DNA from 4 places in the Pseudomonas sp. GW822-FHT07A10 genome. Region 4 is predicted to be linked to each of the others. Evidence: predicted binding sites of a transcription regulator. Region 4 holds the regulator's gene; each other region holds the start of a gene.
What was found. The regulator FliA, encoded in region 4, starts transcription of late flagellar genes. The targets are predictions, from matches to a motif close to CTAAAGTTTNNNNNNNNNNNGCCGNTAA.
Positions count from the first base shown of each region.

Region 1: a site for FliA is predicted at 4,246-4,273, ahead of AC1RL4_RS21905 (methyl-accepting chemotaxis protein). Genes of this name have one in related genera too.
Region 2: a site for FliA is predicted at 3,170-3,197, ahead of AC1RL4_RS10900 (methyl-accepting chemotaxis protein). Genes of this name have one in related genera too.
Region 3: a site for FliA is predicted at 5,404-5,431, ahead of AC1RL4_RS04740 (methyl-accepting chemotaxis protein). Genes of this name have one in related genera too.

Region 1 covers NZ_JBXAKV010000014.1:26,839-34,202, forward strand. Annotated here, with positions in the region: gene AC1RL4_RS21880 (heavy metal translocating P-type ATPase) at 1-92, shown strand, start outside; gene cueR (Cu(I)-responsive transcriptional regulator) at 89-502, shown strand; gene AC1RL4_RS21890 (MFS transporter) at 456-1,673, opposite strand; gene AC1RL4_RS21895 (PA4780 family RIO1-like protein kinase) at 1,746-2,639, opposite strand; partial or broken gene AC1RL4_RS21900 (cache domain-containing protein) at 3,240-4,172, shown strand; gene AC1RL4_RS21905 (methyl-accepting chemotaxis protein) at 4,302-5,030, shown strand; gene AC1RL4_RS21910 (AraC family transcriptional regulator) at 5,094-5,885, opposite strand; gene AC1RL4_RS21915 (bile acid:sodium symporter family protein) at 5,970-6,998, shown strand; gene AC1RL4_RS21920 (acetyl-CoA C-acetyltransferase) at 6,999-7,364, opposite strand, start outside.
Region 2 covers NZ_JBXAKV010000005.1:149,438-156,801, reverse strand. Annotated here, with positions in the region: gene AC1RL4_RS10925 (FMN-dependent NADH-azoreductase) at 1-372, opposite strand, end outside; gene AC1RL4_RS10920 (LysR substrate-binding domain-containing protein) at 503-1,411, shown strand; gene AC1RL4_RS10915 (MmcQ/YjbR family DNA-binding protein) at 1,408-1,767, shown strand; gene AC1RL4_RS10910 (DUF1294 domain-containing protein) at 1,775-2,203, opposite strand; gene AC1RL4_RS10905 (undecaprenyl-diphosphate phosphatase) at 2,200-3,030, opposite strand; gene AC1RL4_RS10900 (methyl-accepting chemotaxis protein) at 3,326-4,960, shown strand; gene pnuC (nicotinamide riboside transporter PnuC) at 5,207-5,770, shown strand; gene AC1RL4_RS10890 (AAA family ATPase) at 5,767-6,291, shown strand; gene fapA (functional amyloid chaperone FapA) at 6,678-7,130, shown strand; gene fapB (fibril amyloid subunit FapB) at 7,132-7,364, shown strand, end outside.
Region 3 covers NZ_JBXAKV010000002.1:275,479-282,842, forward strand. Annotated here, with positions in the region: gene rep (DNA helicase Rep) at 1-847, opposite strand, end outside; gene AC1RL4_RS04725 (putative bifunctional diguanylate cyclase/phosphodiesterase) at 1,109-2,773, shown strand; gene AC1RL4_RS04730 (NorM family multidrug efflux MATE transporter) at 2,878-4,275, opposite strand; gene AC1RL4_RS04735 (LysR substrate-binding domain-containing protein) at 4,433-5,353, shown strand; gene AC1RL4_RS04740 (methyl-accepting chemotaxis protein) at 5,539-7,364, shown strand, end outside.
Region 4 covers NZ_JBXAKV010000018.1:6,240-13,603, reverse strand. Annotated here, with positions in the region: gene AC1RL4_RS24935 (chemotaxis protein CheW) at 1-900, opposite strand, end outside; gene AC1RL4_RS24930 (protein phosphatase CheZ) at 938-1,726, opposite strand; gene AC1RL4_RS24925 (chemotaxis response regulator CheY) at 1,748-2,119, opposite strand; gene fliA (RNA polymerase sigma factor FliA) at 2,287-3,027, opposite strand; gene fleN (flagellar synthesis regulator FleN) at 3,024-3,854, opposite strand; gene flhF (flagellar biosynthesis GTPase FlhF) at 3,971-5,296, opposite strand; gene flhA (flagellar biosynthesis protein FlhA) at 5,308-7,364, opposite strand, start outside.

The sequences.
Region 1 (7,364 bases), on a different contig from region 4:
GCGCGGCCATGGCGCTGTCGAGCGTCAGTGTGGTCAGCAATGCGTTACTGTTGAAAACCTGGAAACCCAAAGACCCGGAGGACGATCGATGAACATTGGCCAAGCGGCCCGCCAGAGCGGTCTGAGCGCGAAGATGATCCGTTATTACGAATCCATCGGCCTGCTCAAGGCGGCCCATCGCACCGACAGTGGCTACCGCGTCTATGGCGACGACGACCTGCACACCCTGGCGTTCATCAAGCGCTCTCGGGACTTGGGTTTTTCACTGGAAGAAGTCGGCAAACTACTGACCCTCTGGCAGGATCGCCAGCGCGCCAGTGCCGATGTGAAGGCCTTGGCCCGTCAGCACATCGACGAGCTGAACCAGAAGATTCGCGAACTTGGTCAGTTGCGCGACACCCTGCAAGACCTCGTAGAACATTGCCACGGCGACCACCGCCCGGACTGCCCGATTCTCAAGGAGCTGGCCTCGGGTTGTTGCGTCGAACCCGCTCACTCTTGAGCGCCAACCCCTTCACCACCAGCAACAGGGTGAGGGGAATGCCGTGGAACAACAGCACCACCGCGCCGGGTGTCCACCAGGAATAGAACGGCGCGGCGATCAACATGCCGACACCGAACCCGGTCATTTGCAGCAGCGTCAGAAAACTGAAAATCGGCAGGCGCAGGCTGTCCGGTTCACGTTGCAGGCGCGACATCAGGCCGACCTCCGAAAAACCGTCGCCTATCCCGGCGGGCAACGAAAACAGCAGCAAACCGTACAGGGTCTGCTGCTGAAACGTCAGGATGAAGCCGCAGGACATCAGCAACACGCCAAAGAAAAATCGCCGCTCAAGGTGCGCGTTGTCCGTGCCTTTCAGGCGACTGGCGATTCGCGCACCGATGAACTTGCCGCAGGCCCACACCGCCAGCATCAGGCCCAGGGTGGTGCTGGCCGACTCGGGTGTGAGCAGTTTTGAAATGATCGGAAGACCGACGTTGTGCGCGGCGCTGCCCAAGGTGTCGGCCATGGCGACGGCCAGCATCGCCGCCAGTACCGGCGCCGTGCGCAAACCCTGGCGCAAGGCCTGCCATTCGCCCTGTTTGTGAAGAGGTTCATCACAGCTGGGGGCCGGTCCGCAAAACCGCAGTGGCACAATCAACAGCGCCGCCAGCAGGTACGTGACCACGTTCAACGCAAATACCGTTTCAAAGCCAAATCCCGCCACCAACAACCCAGCCACCAGACTCCCGCTGACCATCGCCGCAGAGGACGCCGAAGTTATCCAGGCGTTGGTCTTGAGTAATTGCGCCTCTTCGATCAGGTGCGGCAATTGGCTGTTGAGGCCGATGGCGAACATCGAATTACCAAACCCCAGGCCAAACGCGATCAGCGGCAATAGCAACGCTTGTTGGCTGACCGGCAGCACCAGCAGCAGCCCCAGCAAACCGGCACGCAGCAGATCGAAGGCAATCAGCGGCAGGCGCCCGGCCCAGCGGCGATAGAACCGGGTACCGATCAGGCTGGCCAGGATCCCCCCGGCGACACGGCTGGCGAGGAAGATGCCGACGCTCATGGCCCTATTGCTGAGCAGGTAGACGTAGGTAGCCAGGGCGACCATGTTGAGGAAAGCGCCGAAGTCCGAAATCAGCCGGGCGGCGACGATCAACTGAGCATTGCGGATGGAGTTCACATTCAGTCCTTGAGTGTGCGGGGTATTGCTGGTGTAAAAAACCCGGCCAAAGCCGGGTTTTGGGTCAACCGATCACTGCATCCACGGCGGAGGCGGTTCTTCGGCTTTGCTTGGTGGCGCATCGTCCGCCGCCCGAATCGCTTGGCGACGCTCTTCGTCGAGACGGGCCGCCTCGATCTCGCGCATGATCCCGCCGACGTCCGCCAGTTCTTCCGGCTCGTCGAACTCGCCGGTCAACACGCTGGCCGGGTGCAAGGTGCCGGCTTCGTACAACGCCCACATTTCCTTGGCATACTTGGTGCGTTTCAACTCCGGTGCAAAACGACCGAAGTACGACGCCATGTTGCCCACGTCCCGCTCCAGCATGCTGAACGCGTGGTTGTTGCCCGCCGCATCCACTGCTTGCGGCAGGTCGATGATGACCGGGCCGGTCGGCGTCAGCAGCACGTTGAACTCGGACAGGTCACCGTGCACCAGACCGGTACACAACATCAGCACGATTTGCGAAATCAGGTAAGCGTGATACTCGCGTGCCTGGTCCGGCTCCAGCACCACATCGTTCAGGCGAGGCGCGGCATCGCCGTACTCGTCAGCCACCAGTTCCATCAGCAGCACGCCTTCGAGGAAGTCATACGGCTTGGGCACCCGCACCCCGGCACTGGCCAGGCGGAACAGCGCCGCCACTTCGGCGTTCTGCCAGGCGTCTTCGGTTTCCTTGCGGCCAAACTTGGAGCCCTTGGCCATTGCGCGAGCCTGCCGGCTGTTGCGCACCTTGCGACCTTCCTGATACTCGGCCGCCTGACGAAAACTGCGTTTGTTCGCCTCCTTGTAGACCTTGGCACAACGCAGCTCGTTGCCGCAGCGCACCACATAAACAGCTGCTTCTTTACCACTCATGAGTGGGCGCAGCACCTCGTCGACCAGACCGTCCTCGATCAGGGGTTCAATGCGTTTTGGAGTCTTCATCAGCTTTTATTGTGGGTCCTTTATTACCAAACACGCGAAAGTCATTCGTTATACGGCAATCCTCTCATTCGGGGGAGGGGTTGCGGACCTATGAACGTTCCCATGAACATCAAGATGCACACAATGTGCCGGATTAATCAGGCAAAACTCATCGACCGCCCGGGATCATAGCTGAGCGAGAACCACTTGTTGACGACGGAGTGCCAAGGTATTTGCGACAGAATCTAACCTCGATCCCTGGCGTTCGCAGGATTTTTCTCAAAAGACCTCAATTTCCCCGCGCTTCAGCCGAAGTCATTAGAGAGAAAAGGAATTGTCTGACAATCGCCTCAACAACAATCAAGAAGGCGCGCTCAAGGATCGGGACATATCAAACGTTTTCGGCTGCCAATAATCCGCGAGTCATCAGCACTGCGTGGGCCTACAAGAAAAACTGGAGCGCGGATGAACATCAAACAGAAGTTGACCTGGGCGTTTGCAATCATCGCCTGCTTGCCCGTGGTGCTGGTCGCCACCCTCGTCGTGCTGAACTTGCGCAGCGACGCCAAGGACAATTTTGTCGACGGCAGTGGCCGCGAGATTCGTCAGGTCAGCAATGCCATGCAACTGTTCTTTGATGACATCAGCCAGAACGTTGAGTACCTGGCGACCCAACCGCTGATCAAGAACTCCGACGACAGCCTCAAAACCTACATGAGCGCCAACGCCGAGAGCATTCCCCAAGGCGAAATGGACAAGAAGGTCTTCGCCCTCCTCCAGGATCTGGGCAACAGCCATCCGGCCTACGCCTATGCGATTCTCGGGACGGCGGCGGGCGGTTACGTGTCCTGGCCGGACGATGCGAAGCTGAGCAATTACGACCCGCGCCAGCGCCCTTGGTACAAGGCGGCCCAGGCCAAGCCGGGCAAGCCGCTTCGCACCGAGGCCTATTACTGGGCTCAGGATGACGCGACCTACGTCAGCACCGTGCGCACCATCGATAACAAACTGGGCAGCAATGGCGGCGTGGTCAGCATCGACGTGACGCTCAAGCAGCTCACTGAAATCGTCAAACAGATCAAACTCGGTGAAACCGGCTACCTGATGCTGGTGGAAAACACCGGCACCATACTGGTCGATCCCAAGCAGCCGGAACACAACTTCAAAGCCCTGAGCAGCCTCGGCGACGGCTACGCGCAACTCGGCAAGGCTGGCAAAGGGCTGGTTGAGGTTGAGCTCAATGGCGAGCGCTACATGGCCAACGTCTGGCCGTCGGAGCAACTGGGCTGGACCTTTATCGGCCTGATCAAGCAGACCGACGTGATGAGCTCGGCCACTCAACTGACCTGGCTGATCGCGATCATCGCAGCAGTACTGGCGGTGTTCTTCGCCATCGTCGGCGCCAGTTTCGCCAGCCTGATCGTGCGGCCGATCCGCAGCGTGGCCAGCGGTCTGGAAGGCATCGCCCAGGGCGAAGGCGACCTGACCAAGAACCTGCACATCCGTGGCAGCGATGAAACCGCGCAACTGGCCAACTGGTTCAACCAGTTTCTGGCGGCGATCCGCAACCTGATTCAAAGCATCGGCGGCGCCGCGACCAAGATCCTCGCCACCTCCAAGAGTTCGACCCAAGTGTCCAGCGACATGGCCGAAGCCGCCGGGCGTCAGCGTGAAGCGGTGGACATGGTGTCCACGGCGTTCCACGAAATGGTCGCCACCGCCAACGAAGTCGCGCGCTCTTGCAGCCAGGCCGCCGAGTCGGCCGACAGCGGTCAGCGCCAGGCCCGTGAAGGCCAGCAGCAGATCGATGCCGCGGTGAGCAGTGTCGATCGCTTGAGCCAGGAAATCGAACAGTCGGCGCAATCGATGCAACAGCTTGAGCGCGACAGCAACGACATTCAGTCGATCCTCGGGACCATCCGTTCCATCGCCGAACAGACCAACCTGCTGGCCCTGAACGCTGCCATCGAAGCAGCCCGGGCCGGTGAACAGGGTCGTGGCTTTGCGGTGGTGGCGGATGAAGTTCGCGCCCTGGCCAAACGAACTGCCGATTCCACGGCGGAAATCGACGGCCTGCTGGGCAACCTGGCCAAGCGCACCAGTCAGGTGACACAGCAGATGCATGCGAGCCTGGAGGTGTCTCAGCAATCGGTGACCCGCATCGGTGAAGCGCGCAGCAGCTTCGGGCAGATCCGTGAGTCGGTGGATGTGATTCGCGACATGAATACTCAAATCGCTACGGCGGCTGAGGAACAGCATCAGGTGGCCGAGGACATCAATCGGCATATCAGCCAGATTCATGGCGATGCGCAGTTGGTGGCGGAATTGGCAAACTCGGCGCGGCTGGATTCTCAGAGCCTGGCAGGGTTGTCGAATGAGCTGGACGGGTTGGTTCGCCGCTTCAGGACTTGAAGTCACTGATCCAACTGGTCGAAACCGATACCTGTGGCGAGGGAGCTTGCTCCCTCGCCACAATTACTGTTTGAACAACTCACCAGGGGTAAACCCGAACAACCCCTTGAACGCCGCAATAAACGCCGACGTCGAGTCATACCCGCAAGACAGCGCGGCATTGGTCACGCTGTCCCCCTCCTCCAGCAAACTCAACGACGACAGCAGCCGCATGCGCTGCCGCCAACTGCGGAAGCTCAACCCGGTCTCGCGCTGAAACAGCCGCATCAGGGTTTTCTCCGACATGCCCAAACGCTCGGCCCATTCCTGCAAGGTCACCGTGCACTCAGGACTTTCGATCAGTTCGTTGCACAAACCCAGCAGTCGCTCATGCCGGGGCAGCGGCAAGGAAAACCCCACCTCCGGCAGACTCGCCAACTGATCGAGCAGCACGCCCACCAATCGCGCCTCCTGACTGTCGCCCTGTGGATACTCCACCGGCAACTGGCAAAAGCGCTTGATCAGCTCCCGGGCCAATGGCGTAACTTCCAGCACCCGGCAACGCCCGTCCGCCCATTGGCAGTCCTCGCGGCGCACGTACAGGCTGCGCATTTCGGCACGCATCGAGGTCACGACCTGATGCTCGAGATCCGCCGGAATCCAGATGCCCCACTGCGGCGGCGCAAAGAAACTGCCTTCGGCGGTGTGCACGCCGAGAACGCCGCTGATGGCGTAGGAAAACTGCACCCAATCATGACGATGAGGCGGCGTCCACGAACCGGCGTTCAGGCTTTCCGCCCGCGCATACAACGGACGCGGCAACACCGTCAGCGCCGGGATGGTCCGCTCGAGGGTAAGTTGTCCGTTAGTCGGCATTGATTGGCCTTATGTCGCAAGACGGCTGATAGGGCCGACGTTAGGCTAAGTCATCAATTCTTACAAATGGATTCGGTGCCGGTTATGCATGCCTTCAAACACCTCAAACGCGTGGTCACCGACTGGTTCTTGTGCGGCATGCTGATCGCCACGCTGCTGGCGTATTTCTTCCCGACCTTCGGCGCCACCGGCGGCGGGATGCATGCCGAGTGGGTGATCAACATCGGCGTGTTCCTGGTGTTCTTCCTGCACGGGGTCAACCTCTCCAGCGAGCAGATCCGCCACGGGCTGAAAAACTGGAAGCTGCACGTGATGGTCCAAGCCTTCACCTTTGCGGTGTTTCCGTTGATCTGGCTGCTGAGCGACACACTGCTGGGCTCACACATTCCATCGTTGCTGATGCTCGGTTTCCTCTACCTCTGCGCCCTGCCCTCGACCATCTCTTCGTCCGTGGCCCTGACCGGCAGCGCGGGCGGCAACGTACCGGCGGCGATTCTCAACGCGAGCCTGTCCAGTGTGCTGGGGATTTTCCTGACACCGTTGCTGGTGAGTTTCGTGGTCGGCAGCGGCGCTGGCGGCATCGACCTGGGTTCAACCCTGCTCGATCTGTGCGCGATGCTGTTGTTGCCGCTGGTGCTTGGGCAATTATTGCGGCCGTTGCTGGGAAAAATTTTCGCCCGGTACAAGCGCTACACCAACATCGCCGACAAACTGGTGATCCTGCTGCTGGTGTACTCGGCGTTCTGCAACTCGATGGTCTCGGGGATGTGGCAGCAACAGGGCAACAGCGTGATTCTCATGGCGTTGATCGGCAGTGCGATTCTGCTGGCGATCATTCTGTGGATGACCACCCGCACCGCCCACGCGCTGAAGTTCAGCCCCGCCGATGAGATCGCCGCGGTGTTCTGCGCCAGCAAAAAATCCCTGGCGGCCGGAGCGCCGATGGCGGCGCTGATCTTCGGCACCAACCCCGGCCTTGGGTTGATCCTGCTGCCAATCATGATCTACCACCCGTTGCAGCTGATCGTGTGCTCGGTGATGGCAGAGGGTTACGCCAACCGCAACCGGCAACTGGCCGCGCAGCAAAACGCGGCAGTGCTTAGCCCTCAATAATCAGCGCTCGATAATCGCCGTCACGCCCTGACCGCCGGCGGCGCAGATCGAGATCAACCCTCGGCCCTTGCCCGCCGCGTCCAGCAGCTTCGCCAGGTTGGCGACGATGCGCGCACCGGTGGCGGCAAACGGATGCCCGACGGCCAGTGAACTGCCTTTGACGTTGAGGCGACTGCGGTCGATGGAACCCAGCGGCGCGTCGAGGCCGAGACGGGTTTTGCAGTACTCCGGATCTTCCCATGCCTTCAACGTGCACAGCACCTGCGCGGCAAACGCTTCGTGGATTTCGTAGTAATCGAAATCCTGCAAGGTCAGGCCGTTGCGCGCCAGCAATCGCGGCACCGCATACACCGGCGCCATCAGCAG
Region 2 (7,364 bases), on a different contig from region 4:
GCCGGCTTCGGTGTAGCGGAAAGTCTGGCCGGCTACGGCGATGCGGTCGATCCAGGCCTTGAGTTGGGTCGGGATAGTGAAGTTGTACATCGGCGCTGCAATCACGACGGCATCGGCGGCGAGGAATTCGGCCAAGGCCTGCGCACTCAAATCGGCTTCATGCTGTTGCGCGGCGTTGCGCAGTTCAGCGGCGGTGCCAGCAGCGACCAGCGTGGCGGCGGAGAAATGGCTGATGGCATCGGCGGCCAGGTCGCGGTAAGTCACCACAACGCCAGGCTCGGCGGCTTGCCAGGCTTTGACGACTTCACCGCTCAACTGACGGGAAGCCGAGTTGTCACCCAGAATGCTCGAATCGATATGCAGTAATTTCATGTGGGATCTCCAAGGTGAGGATCGCCACCCGGCGATCTGATGGAGACAATCCTACCGACGAAACCAATAGCTGATTAGATGGCAATAATGCGATAGTTCGTCCCACCGATAGAACAGTTGGATTTAAAGCATGCAAGATCTCAACGACCTCTACTACTTCGCCAAGGTGGTCGACGCCGGCGGCTTCGCGGCGGCCGGGCGTTTGCTCGGGATTCCCAAGTCCCGGCTGTCACGACGCATCGCCGAACTGGAAGAACGCCTTGGCGCGCGCCTGCTGCAACGCACCACCCGCCAACTCAACCTGACCGCCGTGGGCGAGCGCTACTTGCGGCACTGTCAGGCGATGCTGCTGGAGGCCGAGATGGCCGACGAAGCAGTGGCCAGCATGTCCAGCGAACCGCGCGGCAGACTGCGGGTTTCCTGCCCGGTGGGGTTGGCCCACGACATGTTCCCGTCGGTGATCAGCAAGTTCCTGGAGAAATTCCCGCAGGTTCAGCTGGAGATGCTGCTGCTCAATCGCCGGGTTGACCTGGTGACCGAAGGCGTCGATGTCGCCTTGAGAGTGCGGGAACTGGGAGATGAAGACCCACTGCTGGTCACCCGCCGCTTACGTCAGGCGCAGACTGTCATGGTCGCCAGCCCGGCGTTTCTTCGCGAGCGGCAGATCAAGACCCCGGACGACTTGAAAAACGTGCCGATATTGGGCGCACTGGAAGCCGATCGGCTGGTGCATCTGCGGATGCTCGACCAGCAGGGCAAGGCCTGTGAAATGACATTCGAAGCTCGATTGGGCATCGACGATTTTCTCGTGCGCAAGGCATGTACCCTGTCCGGGCTGGGTTTCACCGTGTTGCCGATGATGTACTGCGAGCAGGAACTGGAAAACGGCTCGCTGGTGCAATTGCTGCCCGACTGGTCTTTGCCGGGCGGTTGGCTGCAAGCGGTCTACCCTCATCGGCGCGGGGTAATGCCGGCGGTACGCGCCTGGATCGACCATTTGATCGAATCATTCAATGCCTGTGGGGACCGACTGTTATGAAGGCAAGACCAATGAGCGAAGAGGATGTCGCGCAATTCTGCCTGGCGCTGCCCGGCGCGCGGGAGGATTACAAGTGGGGGGGCGTGAGGGTGTTTTCGATTGCCGGGAGCAAGATGTTCGCCTTGCAGAACCTGCGGGGCCAGTCCCTGGCCTTCAAGGTCGACAAGGACCTGTTCCTGGGCCATTGCGACCGACCGGGTATTCACCCGGCGCCGTATCTGGCCCGGGCGCAGTGGATCATCATGGACACGCCCTACCCGCTGGGCACCGAAGAGCTGCAAGGCTTGCTGCAACGCTCCCACCAACTGGTGGTGAGCAAGTTGCCCAAGCGCACGCAGATCGGCTTGCTGCTTTAAAACAGCTTTAGAACAGCGCGAACAGCTGGGCACCCAAAAACAACTGGTCGATCCAGAACACCTGATGCATCAGCACGATGAGCCAGAACACCAGTTGAAACGAAACCTTGCGGGTCTTGTGCCGAAACACTTGCTGGGCCAGCAAGGCACCCGGCCAACCGCCCGCCAGTTCCACTGCGTGCAAGACGTTCTCCGGCGTGCGCCAGCTGTCGGCGCGGGCCTTGTACTTGTCGCCCCAGTACAGGAAAAACGCCAGCACGCTGACGACGCCATAGGCGGCCAGGGGAATCACCGACACCCCGCGCAGCCACAGCGACACCGAGCCAAACAACGGCACTGCGCACAGCGCAACGAACACCAGCAATTTCAACCGCAGGTTTTGAATCGCTCCCCCGGACTTGCGCCCGGGGTTGTTGCGTGCGGTGGCGTCGCTCATGGCTTGGCCGCGGTCCAGTCGACCCAACCGAACTGCCAGGTCGCCAGGATCACCAGGCCGAACACGATGCGGTACCAGGCGAACGCCGCGTAGCTGTGGCTAGCGATGAACTTGAGCAGCCCCCGGACGGCGATCATTGCAAAGATAAACGCGGTGACGAAGCCGATGGCGAACACCGGGAAATCAGCCGGTACAAACAGGTGGCGGTATTTATAGCCCGAGTACACTGCCGCGCCGACCATGGTTGGCATGGCGAGGAAAAACGAAAACTCAGTAGCCGTCTTGCGCGACAACCCGAACAGCAAACCGCCGATGATCGTCGAACCGGAACGTGAGGTCCCCGGGATCATCGCCAGGCACTGGGCGAAGCCGACTTTCAGGGCTTCTTTCCAGGTGATGTCATCGACGCTTTCGGCATGCACGACATGCTGCCGGCGCTCAGCCCACAACATGATGATCCCGCCCACGACCAATGCGCTGGCCACGGTGATCGGGTTGAACAGGTACTTGTGGATCAGGTCGGCAAAAATCACCCCTAATACCACCGCCGGCAGGAAGGCGATCAACAGGTTCGCGGTAAAGCGTCGAGCGCTGGGCTGCGTCGGCAAACCGATGATCACGTCGAGGATCTTGCGACGGAACTCCCAGACCACCGCCAGGATCGCGCCGAGCTGAATGATGATGTTGAAGGCCATCGCTCGTTCACCGCCGAAATTGAGCAAGTCCGCCACAATGATCTGGTGCCCGGTACTGGAAATGGGCAAGAACTCGGTCAGCCCTTCTATAACGCCTAAAATCAATGCCTGAAAGGCTGTCCAAAGATCCATCGTTCCCCCAAGAAGCCATGCCCCCAGGCATGCCCCGTTAATAATTTGTAGAGCGTTATTCGCGATCAGCGTGCGCTGAAACCCCGCGCGCACAAGATCCACACAAAACCGTAAAAATTCCGTGAAAAATCGACTTGGACTCAGGTTTTTCCGCGCGGGGCCGAAATCCTATCAGACAAGCCTCATTTGCGCTGCCGTGTAATAGGACCTGAGTCGTATAGGCTCCGATCGGCACAGTGTGGTTGGATGCTGGCGATCGTTTATGACAAGAACAAGAAAACGGAGTAACAGCGTTATGAACAGCTTGCGCAGTGTGTCGATCAGCCGACGCTTGTGGCTTATCTTGATCGTGGCCGTGGTGATGCTGTTGACGTTGGGCGCGTTGATGCTCAAACAGATCCACGACGACCTTTATCAGGCCAAGGCCCAGAAGACCCAGCATGTGGTGCAGACCGCCAGTGGCATCCTGACCTACTACCACGGCCTGGAAACCGCCGGCACCCTCACCCGCGCCGCCGCGCAACAGCAGGCACTGACCGCCGTGCGTGGTTTGCGCTACGACCAGAATGACTATTTCTGGATCAACGACCTGACGCCGGTCATGGTCATGCACCCGACCAATCCAAAACTTGAAGGCCAGAACCTCTCGACGATCCGCGACCCGGACGGTTTTGCACTGTTCAACGAAATGGCCGCCATCGCCAAGGCCAAGGGCGCCGGCATGGTCAACTACCGCTGGCCGAAACCGGGCGCCAGTGCGCCGGTGGAAAAAACCTCCTACGTCAAACTGTTCGAGCCCTGGGGTTGGGTGATCGGCTCGGGCGTGTACATCGACGACATGCAGGCCGAGTTTAATGCGCAGGTCTGGAAGGCGTCTTTCGTCGGCCTGGTGATTGCCCTGATCATGGCGCTGCTGGTGATCATGATTGCCCGCAGCATCGTGCGCCCGTTGCAGGAAACCGTGAATGCCATGGCCAATATCGCCAGCGGTGAAAGCGACCTGACCCGCAGCCTCGATACCCACGGCCAGGACGAAGTCACGCAACTGGCCCGGCACTTCAATGCCTTTACCGCCAAGCTGCGCCTGGTGATCAGTCAATTGCAAGTGTCCGCCGGCGCGCTGGGCCAGTCTTCCAGCGAACTGGGCAACGACGCCGTGCAAGCCCAGCAACGCAGCCAGCAGCAGTCCCAGCAAATGGAACTGGTGGCGACCGCGATCAACGAAGTGACCTACGGCGTGCAGGATGTGGCGAAAAACGCCGAACACGCGGCCAGTGAAATGCGCGATGCCGAATCTCAGGCGCAGCAGGGACAGATCAATATTGATGGCAGCCTGCAGCAGATCGACAAGCTGTCTTCGACCATCGATCAAGCGGTAGAAGTGATTCGTACGCTGGCCGACGAAAGCACGCAAATCGGCAGTGTCCTGGAAGTGATTCGCTCTATCGCCGAGCAAACCAACCTGCTGGCCCTCAACGCCGCCATCGAAGCCGCCCGGGCCGGTGAGCAAGGTCGAGGGTTTGCGGTGGTCGCCGATGAAGTGCGCCTGCTGGCCCAGCGCACCCAGAAGTCGACGGCAGAAATCCAGTCGATGATCGAACGCCTGCAAAGCCATTCCGAGGCGGCGGTCAAGGTGATTGGCGACAGCAGCCGCGCCTCGCAACTGACCATCGAGCAGGCCGGTCTGGCCGGTGCCAGCCTGAATGCCATCGGCCAGGCCTTGCGCAACCTCAACGGCTTGAATGCCTCGATTGCCAGTGCAACCTTGCAGCAGGCGCATGTGGTGGAAGACATCAATCAGAACGTCACCCAGGCCGCCGGGTTGTCCCACAGCACGGCATTGGCGGCCGAGCAGTCGAGCGTGGCCAGTGTTCATCTCAAGGAATTGAGCGAACAGTTGAACGGGTTGCTCAAGCAGTTTCGGGTCTGATCACTTGTAGCAGCTGCCGAGCCTGCGAGGCTGCGTTCGGTGTGGGCCGCATTCGGGCGAAACCGTCGTAATTTCTGAGCACGCGGTCATCTGGAACACCGCGTCGCCTGATTTCACGACGGCTTCGCCGCCGAACGCAGCCTCGCAGGCTCGGCAGCTGCTACACCGGACCGTGCAAGCCGGTTCTACTTGGCAGCGCCTGCCGCTACAATCCGCCCCCCTACTCGTCTTCACCAAGGATCCTCCATGTCCGGGCTTGAACTGTTTGCCGCCGCCCTCGGTGTGATTGCCGTCTGGCTGACGGTCAAACAGAACCCCTGGTGCTGGCCGGTCGGTCTGGTCATGGTGCTGCTGTATAGCTGGATCTTTTTCGAGGTGAAGCTGTATTCGGACATGTTGCTGCAAGTGATCTACGCCGCGTTGCAGCTTTACGGCTGGAGGCAGTGGACTCGCGCGGGCGTGACGCATGACGGGCGGCATGTCAGCGTGCTCGATGGCAAATCCGTCGCGCTCGGTCTGGCCGTGGGCGCGGTCGGCAGCCTGCTGCTGGGGGCTGCGATGGCTCACTGGACCGACGCCGCCCAGCCCTGGCTCGACGCTGCCTTGACCGGTTTCAGCCTGGTAGCACAGTTATGGATGGCGCAAAAACGCCTGCAATGCTGGCCGCTGTGGATCGCGCTGGACGTCATCTTCGTCGGCCTGTTCATCTACAAAGAGCTGTACCTGACCGCCGCCCTCTATGGGGTTTTCGCCCTGCTGGCAGTGCAAGGCTGGCGGACGTGGCGCGCCGACCCGGCGTTGCGCACATGAAAGTGCTGGTGCTCACGGGCCCCGAATCGAGCGGAAAGAGCTGGCTCGCCACCGAGCTGCAACAGCAATTCGGCGGCGTTCTGGTGGGCGAATACGTGCGTTGGTTCATTGAACAGGAGGCACGGGACACCTGCCTCGCGGATATCCCCGAGATCGCCCGCGGCCAGTTGCAATGGGAAGATGATGCCCGCGCCCTTGCGCCACCGTTGCTGATTCTCGACACGCACTTGCTGAGCAACATGCTTTGGAGCCAGACCCTGTTTAGCGATTGCCCGGCCTGGCTCGAACAAGCGCTGCTGGCCCGGCATTACGACTTGCACTTGCTGTTGTCGCCTGAACTCGTCGACTGGACCGACGATGGTCAGCGTTGTCAGCCGCAGCTGGATCAACGCCGGGCTTTTTTCAACGCGACTCAGGCATGGCTGGAGCAGCATCGCAAACCTGTTCAAGTGATCCAGGGTGACTGGGCAGAACGCCGAGCCCAAGCGTTGCAGGCCGTCACTCTGCTGCTTGGACACTGACCTGTATCCGGCCGTAGCAGCTGCTACAGCTGCTACAGCTGCTACAGCCCCCCAGCATTTGTTGCGATATTTTTGCAAATGCGTCCGTTTGTGAAACATACCTTTACACTCGAACAGCCCGTTTCAGCGCTATTCATCATTGCGTCATGATCTGTGTTAAAGCGCTGATACATCACAACGCAAGCTATGGATCCAGAGTGTTGCGCCTCCTTTTCCCCGTTATAGCCCCCCGCTTTTGTCTCAGGCCTGAAACAGCTCGATCAAGGATCCATTTCCCTTGATCGATAACCCATTGAATCAAAACAACAATCAAAAAACGGCACGACTTTCGCTCTCTCCTTCACAACGCTGATTAGGGCCAGCGCACAACAGAAGGAATCGCAGTCGTGGGGACTTTTCGTAAAGGCTTTACGCGCTTGATGCTGCTCGGATGTGCCACCGTCTCACTCCTCAGTTTTGACGTTCAGGCTGAAGGCAACGGCGTCATCGTACTCACTCGTGATGTACAGCCCCACACCGTCGGCAGGCCGCCGTTCCAGAAAGCCCCCTACCCGACCACTGTCAACGCCAACCCTTCGGATCGTGTCACCTCGACACTCAACAGCACCGAACTGAGCGATGGTGAGTTCGCCAGCGTGGCCAGCGGTTCGTCCATCAGCAACAGCATCAACCAGAACGGCAATATACCCGGCAGCCTCAATGTCGTGACCAATCCCAATGGCATGCCCGGCATGAGCGCCGGTCACGGCGGCGGTAGCGGTGGCGCGATTTCGGGAACGATCAACCATGCCATGAGTTCCGGCCTCGCGCCGTTGGGCAGACTGGCGGGAGGTCAATGACATGAGCCGCTCCCTGATCCTTCTCGCCCTGGTCATCGGTGCCAGTGTGAGCCCAGGCGCCATGGCCGACTCCAGCGTTCCGGTGGTCAACACCGCCAACATCCTGGATTCCGGCGCCCGGTACAACGGCAACTTCAACGTCAACCAGGCCTCCGGCGATCAACAGCAACAGGCCAACACCCGCGCTATCGCCATCGGCACCGATGCCTCGGCGACCACTCGCGTCATCCAGAA
Region 3 (7,364 bases), on a different contig from region 4:
TGCGGCTGGTGGAGCGGTAGTTCTGCTCCAGCATCACCACTTTCAGGGACGGGTAATCGTCCTTGAGCAGCATCAGGTTTTCCGGGCGGGCGCCGCGCCAGGCGTAGATCGACTGGTCGTCGTCGCCTACCACGGTGAACTGGTTGCGTTTGCCGATCAGCAGTTTCACCAGCAAATATTGGCTGGCGTTGGTGTCCTGGTATTCGTCCACCAGCAGGTAGCGGACCTTGTTCTGCCATTTTTCCAGGATGTCGTCGTGTTCCTGGAACAGTTTTACCGGCAGCAGGATCAGGTCGTCGAAGTCCACCGCGTTGAACGCCTTGAGCGTGCGCTGGTAGTGGGTGTAGACGATGGCGGCGGTCTGTTCCTTGGGGTTGCGTGCGTTTTCCAGGGCTTCGGGCGGCAGGATCAGGTCGTTTTTCCAGGCGCCGATCATGTTCTTGATCTCGTCGACGCCGTCGTCGCCCGAGTATTCCTTCTGCATGATGTCGGTCATCAGGGCTTTGACGTCGGTCTCGTCGAAGATCGAGAAGCCCGGTTTATAGCCCAGCCGCACATGTTCCTTGCGGATGATGTTCAGGCCCAGGTTGTGAAAGGTGCACACCGTCAGGCCGCGGCCTTCACCGCCCTTGAGCAGCGTGCCGACCCGTTCCTTCATCTCCCGCGCGGCCTTGTTGGTAAAGGTCATGGCGACGATGTACTGGGCACGGATGCCGCAGCTCTGGATCAGATGCGCAATTTTGCGGGTGATCACGCTGGTCTTGCCGGAGCCTGCGCCGGCGAGCACCAAAAGAGGGCCGCCGACGTAGCTCACGGCTTCTTGCTGCCGGGGATTGAGTCGGGACATACGAAATCAGGGAGTCGTTAGCGAAATGGGCCGGCATTTTAACAGGCTCTGAGAATTGTGCTGCTCTCTCCGACTTGTGACGCAACACGCGATCTCTATTTGCCGGTTTTGATACTTTCACGCAGGATGCGCAATGAATTCGCGTCTAATGTACGTATTCAAGACTCGAAGTCGTGTTTGATAACCGATGATATTGGTCATTGGTTACCCGAGCGGCATAATGCGCGCCGCCTACATCTTTGCAGAGTCTAGGGAGCTAGCTTGTCTACGCCTGTCGAACCCTTGCGTTTGCTGCTACTGGCCGAAGAGCCGGCGTGGGCAGCGTTGTTGCGCGAGTGTCTGGCTCCAATGGGGAGTTCGGCAGTGCTGCTCAGCGCGCCGAGCTGGGAGTCGGTCAGCAACCTGTTCGATGACAACCGCAGCGCGGTGTTGTTGACGATTCCTGCTCTGCAGCCGGCACCTGGCCGTTGCAGCCTGCCGACGGTGTTGCTGCTCGAACACGAGCCGCTGGCGCCGCCCGACGGTGTGAGCGACTGGTTGGTGCGCAATCTGCTGGATCCCGGCATGTTGCGCCGCTGTCTGCGTCATGTGCGTGAGCGCGGGGTGCTGGAAAACACCTTGCAGCGCCTGGCCGAGCAGGATCCGCTGACCGGCATCGCCAACCGTCAGGGTTTCCAGACCTTGCTGGCGGCGCGTCTGGCGGACAACGACGGCCGCGGCCTGGCCCTCGGTCACCTCGACCTCGACAACTTTCGACATGCCAACGACGCCCTCGGCCACCAGGCAGGCGACCGGTTGATTCTGCAAGTGGTCTCGCGGCTGAAAAGCCAGCTGGAGGCCGGCGATCAACTGGCGCGGCTGGGTAGCGATGAGTTCGCCCTGCTGATCGACACCCGCCGCGCCCCGCAGCGCGCTGAATGGATGGCCGAACGGATTACCGAAGCCTTGTCCGAACCCTACTGGATCGACGGCGAAAGCCTGTTGATCGGTTCCAGTCTCGGCATTGCTCACGCCCGGGCGCAGGCCGGCGCCGACCCGCTGATGTGGCACGCGCACATCGCCATGCAGCAGGCCAAGAGTACTCAAGGCTGCACCTTTCACATCTTCAACGAGCGGATCAATCGCAATGCCCGCAGCATCGCCGACCTTGAAAGCGAGCTGCGCCGGGCCTTACGCCGCGATGAGCTGGAGTTGCATTACCAGCCGCGCCTGAACCTTGAGGACGGTCAGATCGTCGGCCTCGAAGCTTTGGTGCGCTGGCGTCATGGCGAACGCGGTTTGCTGCCCCCCAGCGAGTTCGTGCCGCTGGCCGAGCAAAGCGGCTTGATCGTGCCGCTGGGTTACTGGGTGATTTCCCGAGCCCTGCGGGACATGCAGGCGTTGCGTGAGCGGGGTCTGCCGGCGCTGCACATGGCGATCAACCTGTCGTTCCGGCAGTTTCAGGACAGCCAGTTACTGTCGACCCTGAGCCGGCTGATTGCCGAGCGTGGCGTCGAGGCGCAATGGCTGGAATTCGAACTGACCGAAACCGCGGTGATGCGTCGCAGTGACCTGGTCAAGCAGACCATGGACGCCCTCGGGCGGCTCGGTGTGCGCTTCTCGCTGGACGATTTCGGTACCGGGTTCTCATCGTTCGTGCACCTGAACAGCCTGCCGATCGCCTTGTTGAAGGTCGACAAGAGCTTTGTCGGCGGCATGGAAGAGCGGGAAGAGAATCGCAAACTGGTGCACGCAATGATCAACCTGGCGCACAACCTCAACCTCGAAGTGGTTGCCGAAGGGGTGGAAACACCGGAGCAGCTGGATTTGTTGCGCGGATTTGGTTGCGATCAGGTGCAGGGGTATCTGATCAGCAAGCCGTTGCCGTTGGCGGAATTGGTTGAGTATTTGACCTTCGGCTCCAGCCAGCAGGCTGTGCTGGCTTAACAACGTACCGTAGGAGCGAGGCCTGCCCGCGAAGGCGGAGTGTCAGTCGATATTGTTGTTAACTGACACTCAGCCTTCGCGGGCAAGCCTCGCTCCTGCAGGGTTTAATCAGGCTGGGTGATTTGGAAGCTCGGCTGCGACGATGGCTCGCGCCGAATCATCCGCGTCATCTTCCACTCAAACGCCAGCGTCAGGCTCACCGCCGCACACGCCAGCCCCAGCGCCAACCCCCACCAGACGCCCGTCGGCCCCCAGTTCAGATGGAAGGCCATCCACCAGGCGGCCGGCGCACCAATCAGCCAATAGCAGCCCAAACCCACCAGGAACGTGGTCTTGGCATCCTTGAGTCCGCGAATGCAGCCCATGGCAATGGTTTGCGTGCCGTCGAACAGCTCGAACCACGCCGCTACCGCCAACAAGCTCACGGCCAGTTCGATGACCGGGCGGAACGCCGGGTCGTTGTGGTCGAGGAACAAGCCTATCAACTGATTCGGCAGCAGCCAGAAGACCATCGCAAACCCCAGCATCGACACCGCCCCGAAGGCGATCCCGACCCGTCCGGCCAGCCGCGCATCCAGCAATTGCCCGGCGCCGTAATGCTGGCCGATGCGCATGGTGATCGCGTAGGAAAGCCCCGCCGGCACCATGAACGCCACCGAGACGATTTGCAGGGCGATCTGGTGCGCCGCCAGTTGCGTGCTGCCCATGGTGCCCATGCACAGCGCGGCGAAGGCAAACAGGCCGACTTCCACCGCATAGGTGCCGCCAATCGGCAGGCCCAGGCGCCACAACTCCTTCAAGTACTGACGATTGGGCCGCGACAGCCCCTGGCGCAACGGATAAGCGTCATAGGCCGGGTGCCGACGAATGTGCAGCGCGAGCGCCAGCGCCATCAGGTTGGCCACGATCGCTGTGACCAGACCGATGCCCATCAGGCCCATTTTCGGCAGGCCGAACATGCCGGTGATCAACGCGTAGTTGAGCAGGAAGTTGGCCACGGTGCCGCCGAGGCTGATGACCATCACCGGCGTCGCCCGGCCGATGGCGCTGGTGAAGCCGCGCAGCGCCATGAAACTCAGGTAGCCGGGCAGGGCGAACGGCAGGATCAACAGAAACTGGCCGGCAGCCTGGACGTTGGTTGCGGTCTGGCCGAACAGCAGCAGCACCGGTTTGAGGTTCCACAGCAGCAGGCCCGCCACCAGCGCCATCAACCAGGCCAGCCACAAACCGGCCTGGGTCAGCCGCGCTGCGCCGATGATGTCGCCCGCGCCCTGACGGATCGCCACCAGGGTGCCGACCGCCGCGATCACGCCGATGCAGAAGATCGACACGAACGAATACGTCGCCGCGCCCAGACCGCCGCCGGCCAGCGCCTCGGGACTCAGGCGCGCCATCATCAAGGTGTCGGTGAGGACCATCAACATGTGCGCCAACTGCGAGGCAATCAACGGCCCCGCCAGCCGCAGGATGGCCCAGAGTTCAATACGCGCTGGATGCTGCATGATCATCACGCTCGATTGTCAGAGAGAACAGGAAGCGTCGATTCTCGGCGCTCTGCGGGGTTTCCACAAAGGGATAAAAAGGATGGGTGGCATGATTTAAACTCATGCTCGGGACTTTCTGATAAGTTGAGGCAACCGCGCTATAGGAGGTTTCCCAATGTCTCGTCGTCTTCCTCCCTTGTATGCCCTTCGAGCATTCGAAGCGGCGGCGCGGCATAGTTCGTTTACCCGCGCCGCCGAAGAGTTGTCGATCACGCAAAGTGCGGTCAGCCGGCACATTCGTACGCTCGAAGAGCATTTCGCCTGTCGGCTGTTTCATCGCAGCGGGCGCAACCTGCAACTGACCGAGTCAGCGCGGCTGATCCTGCCGGGCATTCGCGAAGGCTTCACCGCCCTTGAGCGGGCCTGCAACACCTTGCGCGCCGAAGACGACATCCTGCGCATGAAAGCCCCGTCGACCCTGACCATGCGTTGGCTGTTGGCGCGGCTCAGTCGCTTTCGGCATTTGCGCCCGGGGAACGAGGTGCAATTGACCAGCGCCTGGATGGACGTCGATACGGTGGACTTCAACCACGAACCCTTCGACTGCGCCGTCATCCTCAGCAACGGGCATTTTCCACCGGACTGGGAGACGACTTTGCTGTTCCCCGAAGAGTTGATTCCGGTGGGCGCGCCGAATCTGCTGAAGGATCAACCGTGGGACGTTGCGCGCCTGGCCAACACCGAACTGCTGCACCCGACGCCGGACCGCCGTGACTGGCGCAACTGGCTGGAGCGCATGGGCCTGAGCGATCAGGTCTCGCTCAAGGGCGGGCAGGTGTTCGACACCCTGGAACTGGGCATGATCGCTGCCGCCCGTGGCTACGGCGTGTCCATGGGTGATTTGCTGATGGTGGCGGAGGATGTCGCGCAGGGACGTCTGAGTTTGCCGTGGCCGACGGCCGTCGCCAGTGGTGAGAATTATTACCTGGTCTGGCCGAAAACCCGCCCGGGAGGTGAACGTTTGCGCCGGCTCAGCGATTTCCTGCAAGGCGAAGTCCGGGCTATGGAATTACCGGATGTCGAGCGCCTGGGCTGAATCGATGGAGTCGCTGCAATGGCGGCCTTGAGCCATATCCCCGTTAATCACTCAAGTATTCGGCTTTGCCGCCGAAAATCTGCTGATGGAACCTTCGTACCAGGCTCCACGTTTTCCCCACAATCAGAAATTTAGCCGAGTGCGACGGGATCAGGATGATCCGGCCCACTGGGTCAGGAGCTGTCATGTCTCAACCTCGTGCTCGGATTGCTTCACAGCTGGGTCTTGCGCTTGCCGTGATACTGGCGATTGTCATCAGCGGCAGCGCCGTGTTTGCCCTGCGCTCGCTGGACGCCGCCAACCTCGCCACCCGCGAAGAGCACCTGGCCAGCGAGGCGCGGCTGCTGGCCGATCAGCTGAGCACGTTCCACGGCACGTTGCGTGAGAGTACCCAGCGCCTCAGCGGGCTGTTCGAGAAGCGCTTCAGCGCCGGTCTGAGCGTGCACCCGGATGAGCCGGTGACCGTGGCGGGTGTGCAGACCCCGGGCCTGCACCTGGGTGGCGAAGTGTTGAACAACAACTTCAAGGAAGTGGATGAGTTCAAGCAAATGACTGCCGGCGTTGCGACGCTGTTCGTGCGCAGTGGCGAAGACTTCATCCGGGTCAGCACGTCCCTGAGCAAACAGGACGGCACCCGGGCCATCGGCACATTGCTGGATCACGCTCATCCGGCCTATGCGCGCTTGATGGCCGGGCAGAGCTACGTCGGTCGTGCTTTGCTCTTCGAACGGTCCTACATGACTCAGTACACCCCCGTACGCGACAGCGGCGGTAAGGTGATTGCCGTGCTGTTCGTAGGATTCGATTACACCGACGCACAGAACGCCCAATTCGAAAACCTCAAGCGCTTCCGCATCGGCCAGACCGGCTCCCTGGCGTTGCTCGATGAGCAGAGCAAATGGCTGGTACCGATCGCCGGTGTGCAAGCGTTGGACGTGGCAGCACCGGCCATCGTCGGTCTGGCCAAGACACCGGGCAAGGGCGATTTCTGGAGCGACAAGTCGCAAGACTTCTACAGCATTGCCGTGCCGTTCGAAGGCGGGCCGTGGTCGGTGGTGGCGAGCATGCCGAAAGCGGAAATCCGCGCGGTGACCTGGAGCGTCGGCATTCGCCTGGCCATCGGCAGCCTGTTGGCGATGTTGCTGGCGGTGGGTTCGGCGGTCTGGTTGTTGCGCAGCAAACTGGCGCCGCTGGGGGATCTGGTGCGTCAGGCCGAAGCCTTGGGTGCCGGTGATTTGAGCGTGCGCCTGAGCGTGTCGAGCAACGACGAAATCGGTCAGTTGGCCCGCGCTTTCAACCAGATGAGCCAGGCTTTGTCGACCATGGTCGAGCACATTCGTAGAGCCTCGGAAGAGGTCAACAGCCGCGCCCAGGCGTTGTCTGGCTTGTCCGGTGGTGCCTATGAAGGGATGGAGCAGCAGTCCGGCGAGATCACCAGCATGGCCGGCGCCGTGGAAGAGTTCAGCGCCACCTCGTTGAACATTGCCGACAACATGGGCAACACCCAGCGCTTGGCGCAGGAAAATGCACAGCAAACCCAGATCGGTCGTACGTCGATGGACGAAGCGTCCTCATCCCTGGAACAAATCGCTGGTGCGCTGAACAGCACCGCGACTGTGATCAACACCTTGGGTCAGCGCTCCCAGGAAATCGGCGGCATTGTCGGGGTGATCACCGCGATCGCCGAGCAAACCAATTTGCTGGCACTCAACGCTGCCATCGAAGCCGCCCGTGCCGGTGAACAAGGTCGTGGGTTTGCGGTGGTGGCCGATGAGGTGCGTAACCTGGCCTCACGTACTCGCCAGGCCACTGACGAAATTTCCGGGATGATCCAGAGTATCCAGCAGGAAACCGGCAACGCGATCAGCACCATGGAGCAGGGTAACGTGCTGATGCAGGAAGGCTTGTCGCGCAACGCCAAGGTCGCTTCAGCCCTGGCGCGAATCGATGAGCAAAGCCGCTCGGCCGGTCAGCAGTTCGCCGCCATCACCACCGCCACCCAAGAGCAAAG
Region 4 (7,364 bases):
GCCATGCAATTCGTCGAGCAGCGATTCGAATTCATGATCGGAGATCAGATCGCTACCGGCCGCAGCGGCGGTTGGCGCAGCCGGGGCTGGCGCCGAAGCGATTGCCGATTCCAGCGCATCGACCGCAAAGTTGCCTTTGCCATGCAACTGGTCGAGCAGTGCTTCGAACTCGTCGTCGGTGATGTCGGAGCTGTCGCCGGCGGCTTTCGGAGCAGCCGGTGCAGCAGGCGCTGCGGCCACTGCATCGGCGGCGAACTGGCCTTTGCCGTGCAGTTGATCGAGCAACGACTCGAACTCGGCATCGGTGATTTCGTCACTGGCGGCTGCATCGGCGGCAGGCTGCGAAGCAGGCTGCGCAGCCGCTACGGGCGCCTCGGCCTGGGCCTTGACGGCGTTCAGCGAGTCCAGCAGTTGTTCGAATTCGTTATCGGTAATGTCGCCCGATTCGCTTTCAGCGACCGGTGCTTCAACCACTTCAGCGACGGGCGCCGGTGTGGCTTCATCAGCCGTTTGCGGCTCGGCCAGGCGGGCCAGCGCCGCGAGTAATTCAGGCGTGGCAGCCGTGATCGGGCTGCGTTCGCGGACTTCGCTGAACATGCTGTTCACCGCGTCCAGCGCTTCGAGAACCACGTCCATCAGTTCCGAGTCGACGCGACGCTCACCCTTGCGCAGGATGTCGAACACGTTCTCGGCGATGTGACAGCACTCCACCAGCTCGTTGAGCTGGAGGAAGCCGGCGCCCCCTTTTACAGTGTGAAAACCGCGAAAAATTGCATTGAGCAAGTCCGCATCATCAGGTCGGCTTTCCAGCTCGACCAGCTGCTCGGACAGTTGCTCTAGAATCTCGCCGGCCTCAACCAGGAAATCCTGAAGGATCTCTTCATCGGCGCCGAAGCTCATTAAGGGGGTGCTCCTACAGGTCTAAAAACCCAAAAAACTAAAATCCAAGACTGGATAGCAAATCGTCCACATCGTCCTGACCGGACACAACGTCTTCTCTTTTATCGGCATGAATCTGCGGACCTTCACCCTGAGAGAGATGTTTTTGTGGATCTTTTTCAGCCAGCATCGCTTCACGGTCATGTTCGATACCCGCAAAGCGGTCTACCTGACTGGCCATGAGTACGAGCTTGAGCAGGTTGCTTTCAACTTCGGTGACCAATTGGGTCACACGCTTGATCACCTGACCGGTGAGGTCCTGGTAATCCTGGGCCAGCAGAATGTCGTTCAGGTTGCTCGACACCGTGCGGTTGTCCTCACTGCTGCGTGTCAGGAAACCGTCGACCCGCCGGGCCAGCTCGCGGAACTCTTCAGCCCCGACTTCGCGACGCATGAACCGTCCCCAATCCGTGCTCAGCGCCTGGGCTTCATCGCTCAGGCTGTTGATCAGCGGCGTGGCGTTTTCCACCAGGTCCATGGTGCGGTTGGCCGCGGCCTCGGTCAGCTTGACCACATAGGACAGGCGCTCGGTGGCATCCGTGATCTGAGACACTTCCTCGGCTTGCGGCATGTGCGGGTCAATCTGGAAATTGACGATCGCGCTATGCAGCTCGCGGGTGAGCTTGCCCACTTCCTGATACAGGCCGCGGTCACGGGTCTGGTTGAGCTCATGGATCAGTTGCACAGCGTCGCCGAACCTGCCTTTTTCAAGGCTTTCGACCAGTTCGACCGCGTGTTTTTTCAGGGTCGACTCGAAATCGCCCTGTGAAGATTCGTTATGCTCCATAGCTCCCCCGTGCGCAGTACATCAGCCGATGCGTTCGAAAATCTTCTCGATTTTTTCTTTCAACGCCTGGGCTGTGAAGGGTTTGACCACATAGCCGTTAACACCGGCCTGGGCCGCTTCGATGATTTGCTCGCGCTTGGCTTCGGCAGTCACCATCAGCACTGGCAGATGCTTGAGCTTTTCATCGGCGCGCACGTGACGCAGCAGATCGATACCGGTCATGCCAGGCATGTTCCAGTCCGTTACCAGAAAGTCGATGCTTCCGCTGTTGAGAACCGGAATGGCAGTGGTGCCATCGTCAGCCTCGACCGTGTTGGTGAACCCAAGGTCACGCAACAGGTTTTTTATGATCCGCCGCATCGTTGAGAAGTCATCAACGATGAGGATTTTCATGTTCTTGTCCAATTCGACCTCCAAGCAGTCTTAAACGCGCCCAGCACCTGGACGCGCCATTTCAATCAATCCGGCAAAGCACTCAATGACTGTCTGGAGCACAACAGATCGAGACCGGTACGGTTCAACACCACACCAGCTCCATTCGCAGTGTCCCCACACTGCCTTCAGCGCGCTCGCCACTCCCCCAAACGCCCCCGCAAACGGGCCGCGCACTGGCTGTGTAACTGGCTGACCCGAGATTCACTGACCCCCAGGACCTCACCGATTTCCTTGAGATTCAACTCTTCGTCGTAGTACAGCGCCAACACCAGTCGCTCACGCTCCGGCAAATTGGCAATCGCGTCCGCCAGCGCCGCCTGGAAGCGTTCATCTTCCAGATCGCGTGACGGCTCGAGATGAGCACTCGCGCCATCCTCATGCAGCCCTTCGTGTTCGCCGTCCTGCAACAGATCGTCGAAACTGAATAACCGGCTGCCCAGGGTGTCGTTCAAAATCCCGTAATAATCGTCGAGACTCAATTGGAGTTCGGCCGCAACTTCGTGATCTTTAGCGTCACGGCCGGTTTTAGCTTCAATCGAGCGAATCGCGTCGCTGACCATGCGGGTATTGCGGTGGACCGAACGTGGCGCCCAGTCCCCCTTGCGCACTTCATCGAGCATCGCGCCGCGGATTCGAATACCCGCGTACGTCTCGAAACTCGCGCCTTTGCTGGCGTCGTATTTGGTTGATACTTCAAGCAGGCCGATCATCCCGGCCTGGATCAGGTCTTCGACCTGGACACTGGCCGGCAGACGCGCCAGCAAGTGGTAGGCAATGCGTTTGACCAGTGGCGCGTAACGCTCGATCAGCTCGTACTGCGCGTCACGTGCCGACTTCTTGTAGAGGTTGTAACCGCTGGCTGTCATAGCACGGGTCCTGCCGTTTGTTGCACGAGGCGCTCGACGAAAAATTCCAGGTGCCCACGCGGGTTGGCCGGCAGTGGCCAGGTATCGACTTTCTGCGCAATGGCCTTGAACGCCAGGGCGCACTTGGAACGCGGAAAGGCTTCATACACCGCGCGTTGCTTCTGCACGGCCTTGCGCACGCTTTCGTCGTAAGGCACCGCGCCGACGTATTGTAAGGCGACGTCGAGGAAGCGATCCGTGACCTTGGTCAACTTGGCGAACAGGTTGCGGCCTTCCTGCGGGCTCTGCGCCATGTTGGCCAGGACGCGGAAGCGGTTCATGCCGTAGTCGCGGTTAAGCAGTTTGATCAGCGCGTAGGCGTCAGTGATCGAGGTCGGCTCGTCGCACACCACCAGCAAGACTTCCTGCGCGGCGCGCACGAAGCTGACTACCGAGTCACCAATGCCCGCAGCGGTGTCGATCACCAATACGTCGAGGTTGTCGCCGATGTCGCTGAATGCCTGGATCAGGCCGGCATGCTGGGCCGGGCTCAGATGAACCATGCTCTGGGTGCCGGAGGCGGCCGGGACGATGCGGATACCGCCAGGCCCTTGCAACAGCACGTCGCGCAGCTCACAGCGGCCTTCGATCACGTCGGCCAGCGTGCGTTTGGGTGTCAGTCCCAACAGAACGTCGACGTTCGCCAGCCCCAGATCGGCATCCAGCAGCATGACGCGCCGGCCGAGCTCAGCTAGAGCCAGGGACAAGTTCACTGACACGTTAGTCTTCCCGACGCCACCTTTGCCGCCGGTCACCGCGATCACCTGTACGGGATGCATGCTGCCCATGTTATTTCTTTACCTTGTCTTACTTAGACGGAGGCCACATTACTGGCTGCGCGTTCACCATCGGAACAATGCATGGCAGACCATCGATGTAGGTACAAAAAATGTTCATTAACACCTCAGCCAACCTGCTTGGTCGGGCTGTGGTAAATATCAGCGAACATGTCAGCCATGGCTTCTTCGCTGGGTTCTTCCTGCATTTGTACGCTAACGGCGCGGCTGACCAACTGATGACGACGTGGCAGATGCAAATCATCCGGAATCCGCGGACCATCGGTCAGGTAAGCCACCGGCAACTCATGACTGATCGCCAGGCTCAACACCTCGCCCAGACTTGCCGTTTCATCCAGTTTAGTCAGGATGCAGCCGGCGAGGCCGCAGCGTTTGTAACTGTGATAAGCGGCGGTTAGAACCTGTTTCTGGCTGGTGGTTGCCAAGACCAGATAATTTTTTGATTTGATGCCGCGCCCGGCCAGGCTTTCGAGCTGCATCCGCAGTGCCGGGTCGCTGGCCTGAAGGCCGGCGGTATCGATCAGCACCACGCGTTTGCGCAGCAAGGGCTCCAGCGCCTGCACCAGGGATTGACCCGGGTCGACGTGGGTCACCGACACATTGAGGATCCGGCCCAGCGTCTTGAGCTGTTCCTGGGCACCTATGCGATAGCTGTCCATGCTCACCAGCGCGATGTTCTGCGCGCCGTACTTGAGCACGTAACGGGCCGCGAGCTTGGCCAGTGTGGTGGTCTTGCCCATGCCGGCGGGGCCGACCATGGCAATCACCCCACCCTCTTCCAGCGGCTCGATTTCCGGGGTAGCGATCATCCGCGCCAGGTGCGCGAGCAACATGCGCCAGGCCTGACGCGGCTCTTCAATGTCGGTAATCAGCGCCAGCAGATCGCGCGACAACGGGCCGGACAAGCCGATACGCTGCAGACGACGCCAGAGATTGGCCTGGGCCGGACGGCTGCCTTGCAGCTGATTCCAGGCCAGCGAGCCAAGCTGCACTTCCATCAGTTCACGCAGGCTGTTGAGCTCGAAACGCATCGAATCGAATGCGCGCGGATCGACACCGGTCGCCGCAGCAGGCGCGGGAGCCGGACGCCGAGGCTCGGCCAGCGTCGGTTCGATCAGCGGTTCGGCGGCGGTCAACGGCAGGCCGGCGAACAATTGGCGATTGGTGGTCTTGTCGCTCTCGCCATCGCCGCGCAGGCTCAGTTCGGCCTGGGCGGTGACGATCCGCGACTGGGTCTTGCGCAGCTCATCCTCGAGTTCCATGTTCGGAACACGCGGGGCCAGCGCCGACAATTTGTAATCCAGGGCAGCCGTCAGCTCGACACCGCCGGCGATCCGGCGATTGCCAATGATGGCGGCATCAGCGCCCAGCTCATCACGAACCAGTTTCATGGCCTGACGCATATCGGCGGCGAAAAAACGCTTAACTTGCATAAACCACTACCTCAGCCGTTGGGCCCTACTGTCGCAACGATGGTCACTTGCTTGTTGTCAGGAATTTCCTGGTAAGCCAACACGTGCAAACCCGGCACTGCCAGCCGACCGAATCGCGAGAGCATCGCGCGAACCGGACCGGCCACCAGCAGAATCACCGGCTGACCTTGCATTTCCTGACGCTGCGCCGCATCGATCAACGAACGTTGCAGTTTTTCCGCCATGCTTGGCTCCAGCAGAACGCCCTCTTCCGAGCCTTGTCCTGCCTTCTGAAGACTATTGAGCAATATTTGTTCCAACCTTGGTTCCAAGGTGATCACAGGCAGCTCCGACTCAGTGCCTACAATGCTTTGCACGATTGCACGGGATACGCCGACGCGCACCGCGGCCACCAAAGCGGCGGTATCTTGACTCTTGGCGGCGTTGTTCGCGATAGCTTCGGCGATGCTGCGGATGTCCCGCACCGGCACCTGTTCGGCCAGTAACGCCTGCAAGACTTTGAGCAGCTGCGACAGCGAAACCACCCCCGGCACCAGCTCTTCGGCCAGCTTCGGTGAGCTTTTGGCCAGCAATTGCATGAGTTGCTGGACTTCTTCGTGGCCGATCAGCTCGCTGGAGTGCTTGTACAGAATCTGGTTCAAGTGGGTCGCCACCACCGTACTGGCATCGACCACGGTGTAACCGAGGGATTGCGCCTGGGCACGCTGGCTGATTTCGATCCACACCGCTTCCAGGCCAAAAGCCGGATCTTTGGCGGTGATGCCATTGAGCGTGCCGTAGACCTGACCCGGGTTGATCGCCAGTTCGCGCTCCGGGTAAATCTCCGCTTCAGCCAGGATCACGCCCATCAGGGTCAGGCGATAGGCGCTAGGCGCCAGGTCGAGGTTGTCACGGATATGCACAGTCGGCATCAGGAAGCCCAGGTCCTGGGAGAGTTTTTTACGCACCCCCTTGATCCGCGCCAGCAACTGCCCACCCTGGTTGCGATCCACCAGCGGAATCAGGCGGTAGCCCACTTCCAGGCCAATCATGTCGATCGGCGTCACGTCATCCCAGCCAAGTTCCTTGGTTTCCTGAGCCCGGGCCGGCGACGGCAGCAACTCCTGCTGACGCTTGACCTCTTGCAGGGCCTGAACCTTGACCGCGTTCTGCTTCTTCCAGAACAGGTAAGCGCCACCAGCCGCCAGGGCTGCCATGGACAGAAAGGAGACGTGCGGCATGCCGGGCACCAGGCCCATCACCGCCATCAAGCCTGCGGCCACCGCCAAGGCTTTCGGCGAGGCGAACATCTGACGATTGATTTGCTTGCCCATGTCCTCCGAGCCGGAAGCACGGGTCACCATGATCGCGGCGGCGGTCGACAGCAGCAGTGATGGCAATTGCGCCACCAAACCGTCACCGATGGTCAACAGCGCATAAACCTTGCCGGCATCACCAAAGCTCATGCCGTGCTGGAAAATACCCACCGCCATGCCGCCGATCAGGTTGATGAACAGGATCAGCAGGCCGGCGATGGCGTCACCGCGCACGAATTTGCTGGCACCGTCCATGGAACCGTAGAACTCGGCCTCCTGGGCGACTTCCATCCGGCGCAGTTTCGCCTGGTTTTGATCGATCAGGCCAGCGTTCAAGTCGGCGTCGATCGCCATCTGTTTACCGGGCATGGCGTCAAGGGTGAATCGCGCGCTCACCTCGGAAATACGCCCGGCGCCCTTGGTTACCACGACGAAGTTGATGATCATCAAAATCGCGAAGACCACGATACCGACCACGTAGTTACCGCCGATCACCACCTCACCGAAGGCCTGAATCACCTTACCGGCGGCAGCATGGCCGTCCTGACCGTGGAGCATCACCACCCGCGTGGAGGCCACGTTCAGCGCCAGTCGCAACAACGTCGCCACCAGCAGAATGGTCGGGAACACCGCAAAATCCAGTGGTCGCAAGGCGTACACACAGACCAGCAACACGACGATGGACAGGGCAATGTTGAAGGTGAAAAACACGTCCAGCAGGAACGGCGGCACCGGCAACATCATCATGGCCAGCATGACCAGCAGCAACAGCG